2 regions of the Kitasatospora sp. NPDC015120 genome follow, and region 1 is predicted to be linked to the other one. Evidence: predicted binding sites of a transcription regulator. Region 1 holds the regulator's gene; the other holds the start of a gene.
What was found. Region 1 encodes HspR, which represses chaperone genes until heat shock. Its sites were predicted from a motif close to TTGAGNNNNNNNNNCTCAA; they were not measured.

Region 1 (6,960 bases):
TCGACCACCTGGTCAAGGTCTTCCAGGCCGGCCACGGCGTCGACCTGTCCAAGGACAAGATGGCCCTGCAGCGTCTGCGCGAGGCCGCCGAGAAGGCGAAGATCGAGCTGTCCTCGTCCTCCGAGACCTCGATCAACCTGCCCTACATCACGGCCTCCGCCGAGGGCCCGCTGCACCTGGACGAGAAGCTCACCCGCGCCCAGTTCCAGCAGCTGACCTCCGACCTGCTGGAGCGCTGCAAGATCCCGTTCCACAACGTGATCAAGGACGCCGGCATCTCGCTCTCCGAGATCGACCACGTCGTCCTCGTCGGCGGCTCCACCCGCATGCCGGCCGTCGCCGAGCTCGTCCGCGAGCTGACCGGCGGCAAGGAGGCCAACAAGGGCGTCAACCCGGACGAGGTCGTCGCCATCGGCGCCTCGCTCCAGGCCGGTGTCCTCAAGGGCGAGGTCAAGGACGTCCTGCTGCTCGACGTCACCCCGCTGTCCCTCGGCATCGAGACCAAGGGCGGCATCATGACCAAGCTGATCGAGCGCAACACCACGATCCCGACCAAGCGCTCGGAGATCTTCACCACGGCCGAGGACAACCAGCCGTCCGTGCAGATCCAGGTCTACCAGGGCGAGCGCGAGATCGCCGCGTACAACAAGAAGCTCGGCATGTTCGAGCTGACCGGCCTGCCGCCGGCCCCGCGCGGCCTGCCCCAGATCGAGGTCACCTTCGACATCGACGCCAACGGCATCATGCACGTCGGCGCGAAGGACCTCGGCACCGGCAAGGAGCAGAAGATGACCGTCACCGGCGGCTCCGCGCTGCCGAAGGACGACATCGAGCGCATGATGCGCGAGGCCGAGCAGTACGCGGAGGAGGACCACAAGCGCCGCGAGGCCGTGGAGACCCGCAACCAGGCCGAGCAGCTCGTCTACTCCACCGAGAAGTTCATCGCCGACAACGCCGACAAGCTGCCGGCCGACGTCAAGACCGAGGTCGAGACCGCCATCGGCGAGCTGAAGGAAGCCCTGAAGGGCGAGGACATCGCGAAGATCCGCGAGGCCTCGGAGAAGGTCTCCACCACCGCCCAGAAGCTCGGCCAGGCGCTGTACGCCAACGCCGACGCCGCCGGTGCGGCCGGTGCGGGCGCGGCCGGTGACGCCGGCGACGCCGGTGCCAAGGACGACGACGTCGTCGACGCCGAGATCGTGGACGACGAGAAGCCCAAGGGCGGTGCGGCATGACGGAGAAGCCGCAGGGTGCCGAGCCCGGCGACGACTCCGCCGCCGAGGAGGCCGTGATCAAGGCGGCCGAGGAGGCCGCCGCGGCCGGGGCCGAGGGCTCCGGTGCGGACGAGGTCGCCGCGGCCAAGCGCGAGGTGGCCGAGCGCACCGCCGATCTCCAGCGCCTGCAGGCCGAGTACCAGAACTACCGCAAGCGGGTCGAGCGCGACCGGCTGACGGTCCGCGAGATCGCCGTCTCCAACATCCTGGAGTCGCTGATCCCGGTGCTGGACGACATCGGCCGCGCCCGCGACCACGGCGAGGTGACGGGCGGCTTCAAGTCCGTCGCGGAGTCGCTGGAGACGGTCGTCGCCAAGCTGGGCCTGCAGCAGTTCGGCAAGGAGGGCGAGCCCTTCGACCCGACCATGCACGAGGCGCTGATGCACAGCTACTCCTCGGACGTCACCGAGGACACCTGTGTCCAGATCCTCCAGCCCGGCTACCGGATCGGCGAGCGGATCATCCGCCCGGCGATGGTCGCGGTCGCGGAGCCCCAGCCGGGCACCCAGACCACGTCCGGCCCGGACGCCGACACCGCCAAGGGCGGGGAGAAGAAGGACCAGGCCGACGGTGGCTCGGACAGCTGACCACCGGTGACGGTTGACAACCCTTGCGCTGCGGAGTCGTACGCCGGCCAGTACGGCGGCCGGCTCCGCAGCGCGCTGTCGGCGTCCCCGGGCACGGAGGACCGTGCCCGGCCCGTTGACAGCACTGTGACGATGGACCTCGGGAGGTGGCGCCGGCCATGAGCGGCAAGGACTACGTGGAGAAGGACTACTACAAGGTCCTCGGCGTGCCCAAGGACGCCAGCGCCACGGAGATCAAGAAGACCTACCGCAAGCTGGCGCGCGAGTTCCACCCCGACGCCAACAAGGGCGACACCAAGGCCGAGGAGCGGTTCAAGGACATCTCCGAGGCGTACGACGTCCTCTCCGACGAGAAGCGCCGCAAGGAGTACGACGAGGCCCGCAGCCTCTTCGCCAACGGCGGCTTCCGGCCGGGCGGCCCCGGCGGCACCGGCAGCTACAGCTTCGACTTCGGCGACCTCTTCAGCGGCAGCCAGGGCGGCGGCCCCGGCGGCGGGCTGGGCGACGTCTTCGGCGGCCTGTTCAACCGCGGCGCCCGGCAGGCCCAGCCGCGGCGGGGCGCCGACGTCGAGACCGAGGTGACGCTCTCCTTCGAGGAGGCCGTCGACGGCGCCACCGTCCCGCTGCGGATGACCAGCCAGGCCCCCTGCCGGCTCTGCAACGGCACCGGCGCCAAGTCCGGCACCACCCCGCGGGTCTGTCCGACCTGCGTGGGCTCCGGCACGGTCAGCCGCGGCCAGGGCGCCTTCGCGCTCTCCGAGCCCTGCCGGGACTGCCGGGGCCGCGGCATGATCGTCGACGACCCCTGCCCCGACTGCCACGGCAGCGGCCGCGCCAGCTCCGCCCGCACCATGCAGGTCCGGATCCCGGCCGGCGTCCAGGACGCCCAGCGGATCCGTCTCAAGGGCAAGGGCGCCCAGGGCGAGCGCGGCGGCCAGCCCGGCGACCTGTACGTCACCGTCCACGTCGACCCGCACGCGGTGTTCGGGCGCAAGGGCGACAACCTGACGGTGACCGTCCCGGTGACCTTCCCCGAGGCGGCCCTCGGCGGCACCATCGAGGTGCCGACCCTGAACGGCCCCTCGGTGAAGCTCAAGCTGCCCCCGGGCAGCGCCAACGGCCTGACCCTGCGGGCCCGCGGCAAGGGCGCCACCCGCAAGGACGGCACCCGCGGCGACCTGCTGGTCACCGTGGAGGTCGTGGTGCCGCAGGCCGTCACCGGCGACGCCCTGACCGCTCTGGAGCAGTACCGCGAGGCGACCGCCTCCGACGACCCGCGAGCCGCCCTCTTCCGAGCGGCGAAGGGAGCGTGACGACCAGATGACCCCCGACGAACCCATCGGCCCCGGCCTCGGCGACGGTCTTCCCGGTGGCGGCGCCCGCCGCACCACCCGCCGGACCGCCCCGCAGCCCCCGTACGTGCTCACCGAGGAGACCCCGGTCTACGTGATCTCGGTGGCCGCCGAGCTCTCCGGCCTGCACCCGCAGACCCTCCGCCAGTACGACCGGCTCGGCCTGGTCAGCCCCGACCGCACCGCCGGACGCGGCCGCCGCTACTCCGCGCGCGACATCCAGCAGCTGCGCGAGGTCCAGCGGCTCTCCCAGGACGAGGGCATCAACCTGGCCGGCATCAAGCGGATCATCGAGCTGGAGAACCAGGTCGCCGCGCTGCAGTCGCGGATCGCCGAACTGGCCGACTCCCTGGAGGGCGCGGCCACCGCGCTCCAGCAGCGCGAGGCCACCATCCACGCCTCCTACCGGCGCGACCTCGTCCCCTACCAGCCCCCGACCCCGCACTCCAGCGCCCTCGTCGTCTGGCGTCCCAAGCGCTGACGACCGTCACGCGCCCGCGCACCACCGCCGGTACCCGCCGTACAGCGGGTACCGGCAGTATCGTTCCAGTGCGAAGGTTCAGGAAGCGGGGAACCGGCTCGAACACCACGCAGCAGTCGGCACGGGGGCACGCGGCGCCTAGGATGCCCAGGGCGGACCAGGTCCGCGCAGTCCACCCGGTCCAGCCAACGGCGAGGAGCCGCAGATGAGTGCCGGACACAGGTCTGGAGCCAGCCACGAGGGGGTGCTGTCTCCCGAGGCCCGAAGCCTGTACCAGAAGGCCCTGCGGCACGACGGGCCCCTGACGGACGACCAGGGCTGTCCGCTGTCGCCGGAATCCGACCACGAACCGCTCCAGGAGTTGCTGCGGCTCGGGCTCCTCAATCCGGAAGTGGGCCCCCCGGGCACCTTCGCGGTGAAAGACCCCCGGCAGCTCGCCGAATCGGCCTCGAACAATCTCCAGATGGAGGCCGCCGATCTGCTCCGCCGGTCGATTTCGCTGCACGCGACCCTGCAGGAACTCAGCCTCGAATACCAGGCGCACACCACCGGACCGGAACCCGGCGGATCAATTGAGTACGTCCAGGGCCGCGGCACCATAAACCAGCTCCTGGAAACGCTGCTGGAGAACGCCTCGCGCGAGATGCTGACCGCGCAGCCCGGCGGCGGCCGGGCGGCCGACGCATTGCGGATCGCCATCGACCGGGACATGAGATTCGTGCAGCGCGGCGGCACCATCCGGACCATTTACCAGCCGGGTGCGCGCTATTCCAATCCGACGGTCGACTACGTGCGGGAGATCACCCAGGCAGGCTGCCAGGTGAGGACCCTCGACGAGGCGTTCGCCAAGCTCATCGTGCTCGACCGCAAGGTGGCCGTGGTCACCGTCGGGGGCGAGGAGAACCGCGACCGCGCGGCCTTCATCCGGGACGAGGCGGTGATCAGCTACATCGTGCACGTGTTCAGCAGCCAGTGGGAGCGGGCCATTCCCTTCTCCGGTTCGCACGAGATCCCCCGCCAGGTGGTTTCGAGCATGCGTCAGCAAATCATCCGGATGATGCTCCAGGGAGCCGGCCACAGAACGATCGCGCGCCGGCTCGGACTGAGCGAGCGCACACTGGCCCGCCACATCGCCGAACTCCGCGAGGAGCACGAGGTCGAAACGCTCTTCCAGCTGGGCTGGAAACTCGCCCGGCAACAAGAAGGACCGATGCTGCCCGATGCATCGGTCCTTCCCCTTGACTGGCAAAAGTCCTACCAGTGACTGTCCATGTCGAGCATGGCAACCTGCTGGCGGTCGGCCCCCCAATGGGAGTCATCAGCGGTGGCCGAGCCCACTCCAATGAGCATGGCGATGCCCAGGAGGAATGCAGAGACAGCAATACGGCGCGCCTTCAGCACAACATCACTCCTTTCATGACAACTTACTGCGAGCATCGACTCATCGGGCGACGGTCGCACTAATGCGACCATATGATGACCCATGAAGGGCCGACGTGTCACGCCCCAGGACACCCGCAGAGCGTTGCGAGGGCTGGCAGGAGCACGTCGACGACGTCTACTCTCACCCCGAACAAGCTCTCCTGATGTGAGCACAACCAACGTACGCGCCGGTCAGGCCCGGCGGTGTGTCATCTGACTGCCTGGCAGTCAGATGCCAGCACGACGCTGTGGACGCCAAGACCCGTCTCATTGGACGATCAACCCGCCCGTCGCAATAACTCACGTTGATTGTTCAGGCAGGACGGAACAGCACCTCCGAGCAGCGGTGCCATGTCTGCTCGCCTGACCACCACTTCCCCGGAGTCGTCATGAGCGAGCCCTATCTGCGCGACCTCCCCGCACAGGCCCAGGAGGGCCGGCGCGCACGCGTGTTCCTGGCCGCGCCGCTGATGCGGTTGACCGGGCCCGCGGACAGTGTGGTGACCCTCGCCAGCCGGACGCGGCTGACGACGCTTCGCACCACCCTCCTCCGCAGCGGCGCCGCCGTGTACAGCGCCCACCACAGTGACGCCTGGACCGTCGCCGGGCGCGCCCCCGAGCCCCGGGTGCCGTCGGACTTCCGCGCGCTGCAGTCCGCGGACCTCGTCTTCGCCTACGTCGGCGCGCCGCTGTCCGCCGGCGTCAGCCTGGAGCTGGGCTGGGCCTCGGCGCTGCGCAAGCCGATCGTCCTGCTCGTCGACGAGGCCATCACCCACAACCCGCTGATCGCCACAATCGAGCAGGTCGCCCCCGTCCTGCCGCTGGTCTTCGACGACACCTGGTCCCAGGAGGCCCTCCACCACACCGTGGAGACCGCCCTCGACTGGGCCGGCATGGCGCTCTCGCTGCGTGAGGGCTTCTGGACCGCCCCCGGCGAGCAGTTCACCGTCCCCCGGCAGCAGCCCCCCGCCGTCGGCCCGGCCGGCTACTGGCCCACCGGCGCGGCCACCGGCTGACCACCGCTCAGTCATCGCGGCAGCCCCGCATCCGCCATCCGAGCTGGAACAGGGTCCGGGCGCCGTGGCGCTCGCGCAGGCGGGAGATGTGGGCCGCCACGGAGCGTTCGCTCAGACCGATCCGGGCGGCGATGGCCCGCTGGGTGAAGCCGCGCGAGAGGAGGCGGCCGATCCGGACGGCCACCGGGTGCGCGGCGGCGGCCGACCAGTCGATGACGGTGGCACGGCACCAGTCGCGCTCGAAGGTGGCGACCAGCGCGTCCACCGTGGCCCGGTCGGTGATGAACGCGGCGGCGCTGTGGTCGGCCCGCGCGGAGACCACCGCCGTGGTCCGGTCGACGATGATCAGCCGGTCGAAGGGCTCGTCCAGCAGGCGGATCTGCGAGCCGTGCGGAACGACCGCGTTCGCGTACCCGATCACCTCGGGCTGACGGCGCACCACGGGCTGGTAGATGGTCCGGATCCGCCGCCCGGTCATCAGCAGCGGGACGTCCTGGGTGACCGACATTTCCAGGGTGGCCCGCCGGCGGGTCCCCGGCTGGGCCGTCAGCAGCTCCTCCCGGCACTCCGCGACCAACAGGGCGAGCCGGTGCCGGATGGCCTCCGGGCCCTCGACGCAGGGCGACAGCGGGGCCGGCTGCCGGGCGGCGTCGAAGGCGGCGCTCAGCGGCGCGAGGGCACCGGGCAACTGCTCGGCGCGGACCAGCAGCCGGGTCGCCTCGGTGCGCAGCGCGGCGGCCCGCCGGTCCCCGGCCGTGCGCGGGCTGACGGCGCTGTACCCGCCCGCGGTGCGTTCGAGCAGACCGCGGGTGACCAGACCCGCCAGCG
Region 2 (6,960 bases), on a different contig from region 1:
GCTTGTTGGCGCGGGCCCGGCGGACGATGTCCTCGTAGGCCTGCCAGAAGCCGAAGAAGTCGAGGGTCTCGGCCTTCTTGATGGCCGCGACGACGAGCTGGCGGTCGCCGTTCGGCTTGACCAGGTCGATGGCCAGGCCGAGGTTCACGTGCTCGGGCTTGACCAGGTAGGACTTGCCGCCCTCCACCTTGTAGCTGTGGTTCATGCCCGGGGAGGCCTTGACGGCCTGGACCAGGGCGTAACCGATCAGGTGGGTGAAGGAGACCTTGCCGCCGCGGGCGCGCTGCAGGTGGTTGTTGATGACGATGCGGTTGTCGATCAACAGCTTGGCCGGGACGGCGCGCACCGAGGTCGCGGTCGGCACCTCCAGCGAGGCGTCCATGTTGGTCGCCACGGCCTTGGCCGGGCCGCGCAGCGCGACCAGCTCGGGGCCGGTGGCCTCGGGAGCGGGCGCGGGGGCCGGGGCGGCGGCCTTGGGGGCCGGCGGAGCGGCGGGGGCGGCGGCGAGCGGCGCGGCGGCGGGCGCCGCGGGGGCTGCCGGGGCCGGCTGCACCGGCGCGGGCGCGGCCGGGGCGGCGGGGGCCTGGGCGGCCGGAGCGGCAGCGGGCGCGGGGGCGGCGGCGGGGGTCGGCGTAGCGCCGGCCTGGGTCGCGGCCTGGGTCACTGGGGTCACCTCGGTACCGGGCTTGTAGTCGGCGAAAAAGTCCCACCAGGCTCGGTCGACCGAGTTCGGGTCCTGGAGGTACTGCTGGTAGATATCGTCGACGAGCCACTCATTGGGGCCGAAGCCAGTGGAGCTTGCCGAGCTGTTGGGTTGTTCAGGGGACTGTGGCGACACGGCGGCAACCGCCCTCTTCCGCTTCCTTTTGGGATGTTTGGACAGCGGGGATTAAGGCTACGCCCCCGACCAGTGATCGCGCAGTCCCCGGGGGGCAGGCGTCGCCCAGATCACAGTCCTGACCTGCGGTTTGGCTGAAAATGTGCGTTAGAAACCCGCATCGGAGGGGAACCGACCGGTTCCGACCGTCCGCCAAATGCGGTCAAAAGCGGACAAAGGGGGGTTTGGGTCCCGGGTGAAGCTCTGTGTCGGATCTGTGACATTCGTCCGCTTCACCCGGGACCCGGTCCGGCAGCCCGGCCCCCTCAGCGCGGGCCGGGCAGCCGGACCTCGATCCGGCAGCCGCGGGCGGCCTCGGCGACCTCGATCCGCCCGCCGTGCAGGTCCACCGCCCACCGGGCGATGGCCAGGCCGAGCCCGGTCCCGCCGTCGGCGCCCGGACCGGCGGCGGTCGCGGTGCCGCTGCGGCCGAACCGCTCGAAGACCCTGGTCCGGTCCGCGGCCGGGATGCCGGGGCCCTCGTCCTCGACCTCCAGCAGCAGCGCGCCCGGCCCCTCGCCGGGCCGGGCGCGGACCGTCACGGTGCCGCCGGGCGGGGAGTGCTTGCAGGCGTTGTCGACCAGGTTGGCGACCACCTGGTGGAGCCGCTCCGGGTCGGCGACGCCGGTCAGCCCCGCGGGGCTGACCTCCAGCGCGAGCCGGACGTCCCCGCGCCGGGAGAACGCCCCGCCCGCCGTCGCGCCGTCCACGGTGACCCCGCGCAGCACGCCGTCCAGGAACTCGCGCACCTCGAAGGGGCGGGCGTCCAGGTCGACCACGCCGTCGTCGATCTTGGAGAGGTCGAGCAGGTGGGTGACCAGCCGGCCCAGCCGTTCGGTCTGCTCCAGCGCGGCACCCAGGGTCGCCGGGTTGGGCTGGACGACGCCGTCGACCACGTTCTCCAGCACGGCGTGCAGCGCGGCGATCGGCGTGCGCAGCTCGTGCGAGACGTTGGCGACCAGTTCGCGGCGGTGCCGGTCGGCCGCCTCCAGGTCGGCCGCCATCTGGTTGAAGGTGGCGGCCAGCTCGCCGATCTCGTCGCGCGAGTTCACCTCGACCCGGCGGCTGTAGTCGCCGGAGGCCATCGCGCGGGCGGCGGCGGTCATGTCGCGCAGCGGGGCGGTCAGCCCGTGCGCGAGGAACTGCATGAAGAGCAGTGAGGCGATCATCGAGAAGATCATGATGATCCGGATCTGGGTCTCGGAGCGGATCGCCACGACCACCATGCCGGTGGCCAGGAAGACCGAGACGATCACCAGGAGGGCGAGTTTGCCCTTGATCGAGCGGACCGGGTCGAGCGGCCGGATGTCGGCCCAGACCCGTCGGGCGGCGCGGGCGGCCAGGGTGGGCGGCCGGCTGCCGTCGAGATCCCCGTTGCGTTGCTGTGGAAAGGTCATTGGTCCCCTGTGATCCCCCGCGTGGGTGCGCACGGCGGTCCGGGACACGGGCCCCCCGGCGGCCCGGTGTCCGAAGGTGTGCCGCTACGAGAGCGGGGCCTCCAGCGCGTATCCGACGCCGTGCACGGTGCGGATCCAGCTGGCGCCGATCTTCCGGCGCAGCGCCTTGACGTGGCTGTCGACGGTGCGGGTGCCGGACGCGTCCGTCCAGTCCCAGACCTCGGCCAGCAGCTGCTCGCGGGTGAGCACGGCGCGCGGCTGGGCGGCCAGGCAGGCGAGCAGGTCGAACTCGGTCGGCGTCAGGTGGACGTCGCCCGAGGCGAGCCGGACCCGGCGCTGCACGTGGTCGATCTCCAGCTCGCCGAAGCGCAGGCTGCCCAGCGCGGGCGTGCGGGCGGCCTGCTGGGCGCGCTCGACGCGGCGCAGCAGCACATTGACCCGGGCGGCCAGCTCGCGCATGGAGAAGGGCTTGGTCATGTAGTCGTCGGCGCCGACGCCGAGGCCGACCAGCAGGTCCGTCTCGTCGTCGCGCGCGGTGAGCATCAGGACCGGTACCGGGCGCTGGGCCTGGATCCGGCGGCACACCTCCAGGCCGTCGAAGCCGGGGAGCATGATGTCGAGCACGACGAGGTCGGGCTGCCAGGTGTGGAAGCCGTCGACGGCGCCCGGGCCGTCGTGGGCCACGGCGACCTTGAAGCCCTCCGCGCCCAGCCGGGCCGCGATGGACTCGGCGATCGTGGGTTCGTCCTCGACCACCAGCACTCTGCGCTGACTGCTCACCGTGCCGCCGGCGTTCTGGTTGTCCTGCTGAATTTCTGTCACGGTCACGCCACCGCCCCCAGGGCTGCGGGCCGGCCATCTGTGGGGATGGCGAAGGCTCCGCTCGTAGTCTTGTTCCGTCGTGGACTGTGCCGGGTCCGCCGTCCCGTCGCGTGTGCGGGGTCGGCGAGCGTGCGCCGCTCACTTCTCCCGCGCACCTCGCAGCGTACGGACAGCGGGTGATTCCCGGCAGGTGGACCGGACATTTCCGGCCCGAGGGCCGGCTTGCCGGGCCGGCCGTCGGGCCCACTCGGAAGTGGGCACGGGCCGATACCTTACCCGGCGTTTTTTCACTCCGTAACGGTACGTATGCACATCGGTCGGCGCCAAGCCGCCGGTCAGCGGGGACGGGCGTGGGTATAAGGGGAGAAGGTCTGGACCAATCTGGCCGGCCTCGCGGACCCGCCGCGTCCAGCGTTCTCCCAGCCGGCTCCCAGCGGCCGGCCGTACCGTGGGCACGACAAATCGCGGGGGCGGGATTTCCGGTGGGCGCCGGTACGTTGGACACGCGCGGGGTGACGGCTGCGGGTGGTGGAGCGGAGGCGGCATGACGGAGCGGCAGGTGTGCGCCGGGCGCGGCGGGCCGCCGTACGGGATGCTCCGGCGCGGGCTGCGGGGCGGGGTGGTCGCATGGGCGCTGGCCCGGGTGCCGACCCCCCGGAGCACCCCCTTCGCGCTCGGCTACCTCGCCGTGGTCGGCGCCACCACCACCTTCGCCCAGCTGGCCGATCCCGACCTCGTGCGCCGGCTCCAGGAGGCGTCCAGCTCCGACGGGCACAACCTGCTGCAGCACCCGCTGCGGGCGCTGCTGCTCAGCGGCTTCTGGGTGGCCGGCCCGGACTGGGTGCCCTACCTGTGGGCCTTCGCCCTCACCGTCGCGCCGCTGGAGCGCCGGGTCGGCCCGGTCCGGGCGGCCGCCGTCTTCGCCGCCGGGCACGCCGGCGCCACCCTGCTCTCCCAGGGCGTGGTGATCGTCGGGGTGGAGAGCGGGCGGCTGGAGCCGGCCGCGATGGACTACCTGGACATCGGTGTCAGCTACGGCGTGCTGGCCAGCCTCGGCGCGCTGGCCGGGCTGCTGCGGCCGGCCGGGCGGGTGGCCGTGCTGGCCCTGGCCGCGGGGCTGATCGCCGAGCAGATCGCCGGCGACCGGGACCTCGTGACCGGGGTGGGCCATCCGGCGGCGCTGCTGACCGGGGTGGCGCTGTGGCGGTGGCTGCGCCGCTGGGACGGGCGCCGGTCGTGCCGCAGCCGGCTCGGGGCGCCGCCCGTGCGCCCCCGGTCCGCCTCCGCGCCCGCGTCCGCGCCGGGCCGGCCCGCGGTCCTGGACCGTTTCTGACCCGGTTCCGGCGCGGTTTTTGACGGGACGGCCCGAGGTCCTCCACCGTTCGCTCACGGCGAACGGAAGCTGGGGAACATCCGGAGCCCGCGAAGCCTTAGTCAGGTCGACTCAAGTTCGCTGACTGGGGAGAGATCATGGCATCGACGTCCACTCCGCTCACCCTGCCCGTGCTGCCGCTCGACGACGAGGTCGTCCTGCCGGGCATGGTCGTTCCGCTGGACCTGAAGGACACCGAGGTCCGCGCCGCGGTCGAGGCCGCGCGCGCCGCCGCCACCGGCACCACCGGAAAGCCCCAGGTCCTGCTGGTCCCGCGGGTGGACGGTTCCTACGCGGCGGCCGGCACCCTCGCCACCGTCGAGCAGGTCGGCCGGCTGGCCGACGGCGACCCGGCCGCGCTGGTCCGCGCGGTGCGCCGGGTGCGGATCGGCGTCGGCACCACCGGCCCCGGCGCCGCCCTCTGGGTGGAGACCACGCCGTTCCGCGAGTCCTCGGTCGGCACCCCGGTGGCCGGGCGCGCCGCCGAGCTGGTCCGGGAGTACAAGAGCCTGTCCACCCAGTGGCTGCGCAAGCGCGGCGCCTGGCAGATCGTCGACCGGGTGGCCGCCATCGAGGGCGTCGGCGAGCTCGCCGACAACATCGGCTACGCGTCCTTCGTCACCGCCGAGCAGAAGCTGAAGGTGCTGCTGGAGGCCGACCAGGTCGCGCGACTGGAGTACGCGCTCGGCCTGCTCCGCGACCACCTCGCCGAGGAGGAGGTCAACGACACCATCCGCAAGGACGTCGAGGAGGGCGTCGCCAAGCAGCAGAAGGAGTTCCTGCTCCGCCGCCAGCTGGAGGCCGTGCGCAAGGAACTGGCCGAGCTGAACGGCGACCCGGCCGACGAGGAGGGCGACTACCGCGCCCGGGTCGAGGCCGCCGACCTGCCCGAGAAGGTCCGCGAGGCCGCGCTCAAGGAGGTCGACAAGCTGGAGCGCTCCAGCGACCAGTCGCCCGAGGGCTCGTGGATCCGCACCTGGCTGGACACCGTCCTGGAGCTGCCCTGGAACGAGCGCACCGAGGACTCCTACGACATCGCCGGCGCCCGCGCGGTGCTGGACGCCGACCACGCCGGGCTGGCCGACGTGAAGGAGCGCATCGTCGAGTACCTGGCCGTCCGCAAGCGCCGGGCCGACCAGGGGCTCGGGCTGGTCGGCGGCCGCCGGGGAGGCGCCGTGCTGGCGCTGGTCGGCCCGCCCGGCGTCGGCAAGACCTCGCTCGGCGAGTCGGTGGCCCGCGCCATGGGCCGCAGCTTCGTCCGGGTCGCGCTCGGCGGCGTCCGGGACGAGGCGGAGATCCGCGGCCACCGGCGCACCTACGTCGGCGCGCTGCCCGGCCGGCTGGTCCGGGCGATCAAGGAGGCCGGCTCGATGAACCCGGTCGTCCTGCTCGACGAGATCGACAAGGTCGGCTCCGACTACCGGGGCGACCCGGCGGCCGCCCTGCTGGAGGTGCTCGACCCGGCGCAGAACCACACCTTCCGGGACCACTACCTGGAGGTCGAGCTGGACCTCTCCGACGTGGTCTTCCTCGCCACCGCCAATGTGCTGGAGGCCATCCCCGAGCCGCTGCTCGACCGGATGGAGCTGGTCCGGCTGGACGGATACACCGAGGACGAGAAGGTCGTCATCGCCCGGGACCACCTGCTCCCGCGCCAGCTGGAGAGGGCCGGGCTGGCGGAGGGCGAGGTCACGGTCGACGAGTCGGCGCTGCGCCGGCTGGCCGGGGAGTACACCCGCGAGGCCGGCGTCCGCAACCTCGAACGGGCCGTCTCCCGGGTGCTGCGCAAGGTCGCCGCGCAGACCGAGCTGGGCGAGCGCGAGCTGCCCGCCGCGATCGGCGCCGACGACCTGCGGGCCCTGATCGGCCGGCCGCACCACGTCCCGGAGGCGGCCCAGGAGCCCGCCGAGCGGCGGACCGCGGTGCCCGGCGTGGCCACCGGCCTGGCGGTCACCGGGGCCGGCGGTGACGTCCTCTACATCGAGGCCTCCCTCGCCGACGCCGAGACCGGCGGCACCGGGCTGACCCTGACCGGCCAGCTGGGCGACGTCATGAAGGAGTCCGCGCACATCGCGTTGTCCTACCTGCGCTCGCGCGGCGCCGAACTGGAGCTGCCGGTCACCTCGCTGCGCGACCGCGGCGTGCATCTGCACATCCCGGCCGGGGCCATCCCCAAGGACGGGCCGAGCGCCGGCATCACCATGACCACGGCGCTGGCCTCGCTGCTCTCCGGGCGCAAGGTGCGCACCGACGTGGCGATGACCGGAGAGGTGTCGCTGACCGGGCGGGTGCTGCCGATCGGCGGGGTGAAGCAGAAGCTGCTCGCCGCCGACCGGGCCGGCATCACCACGGTGATCATCCCCAAGCGCAACGAGCCCGACCTGGACGACCTGCCCGCGGAGGTGCTGGAGCGGCTGACCGTCCACCCGGTCGCCGACGTCCGGGAGGTGCTGGAGCTGGCCCTGGAGCCGGCCGGCGTGCTGGTGGCGGCG

Region 2: a site for HspR is predicted at 4,526-4,544, ahead of lon (endopeptidase La). Genes of this name have one in related genera too.

Annotation. Positions count from the first base shown of each region.
Region 1 is NZ_JBIBVJ010000002.1:494,331-501,290, forward strand. Features, by position in the region: gene dnaK (molecular chaperone DnaK) at 1-1,235, shown strand, start outside; gene grpE (nucleotide exchange factor GrpE) at 1,232-1,861, shown strand; gene dnaJ (molecular chaperone DnaJ) at 2,020-3,174, shown strand; gene ACF1AK_RS07000 (heat shock protein transcriptional repressor HspR) at 3,182-3,694, shown strand; gene ACF1AK_RS07005 (helix-turn-helix domain-containing protein) at 3,900-4,958, shown strand; gene ACF1AK_RS07010 (hypothetical protein) at 4,949-5,095, opposite strand; gene ACF1AK_RS07015 (hypothetical protein) at 5,506-6,132, shown strand; gene ACF1AK_RS07020 (LuxR family transcriptional regulator) at 6,140-6,960, opposite strand, start outside.
Region 2 is NZ_JBIBVJ010000009.1:96,330-103,289, forward strand. Features, by position in the region: gene ACF1AK_RS21760 (multifunctional oxoglutarate decarboxylase/oxoglutarate dehydrogenase thiamine pyrophosphate-binding subunit/dihydrolipoyllysine-residue succinyltransferase subunit) at 1-838, opposite strand, end outside; gene ACF1AK_RS21765 (sensor histidine kinase) at 1,144-2,274, opposite strand; gene ACF1AK_RS21770 (response regulator transcription factor) at 2,359-3,096, opposite strand; gene ACF1AK_RS21775 (rhomboid-like protein) at 3,641-4,429, shown strand; gene lon (endopeptidase La) at 4,567-6,960, shown strand, end outside.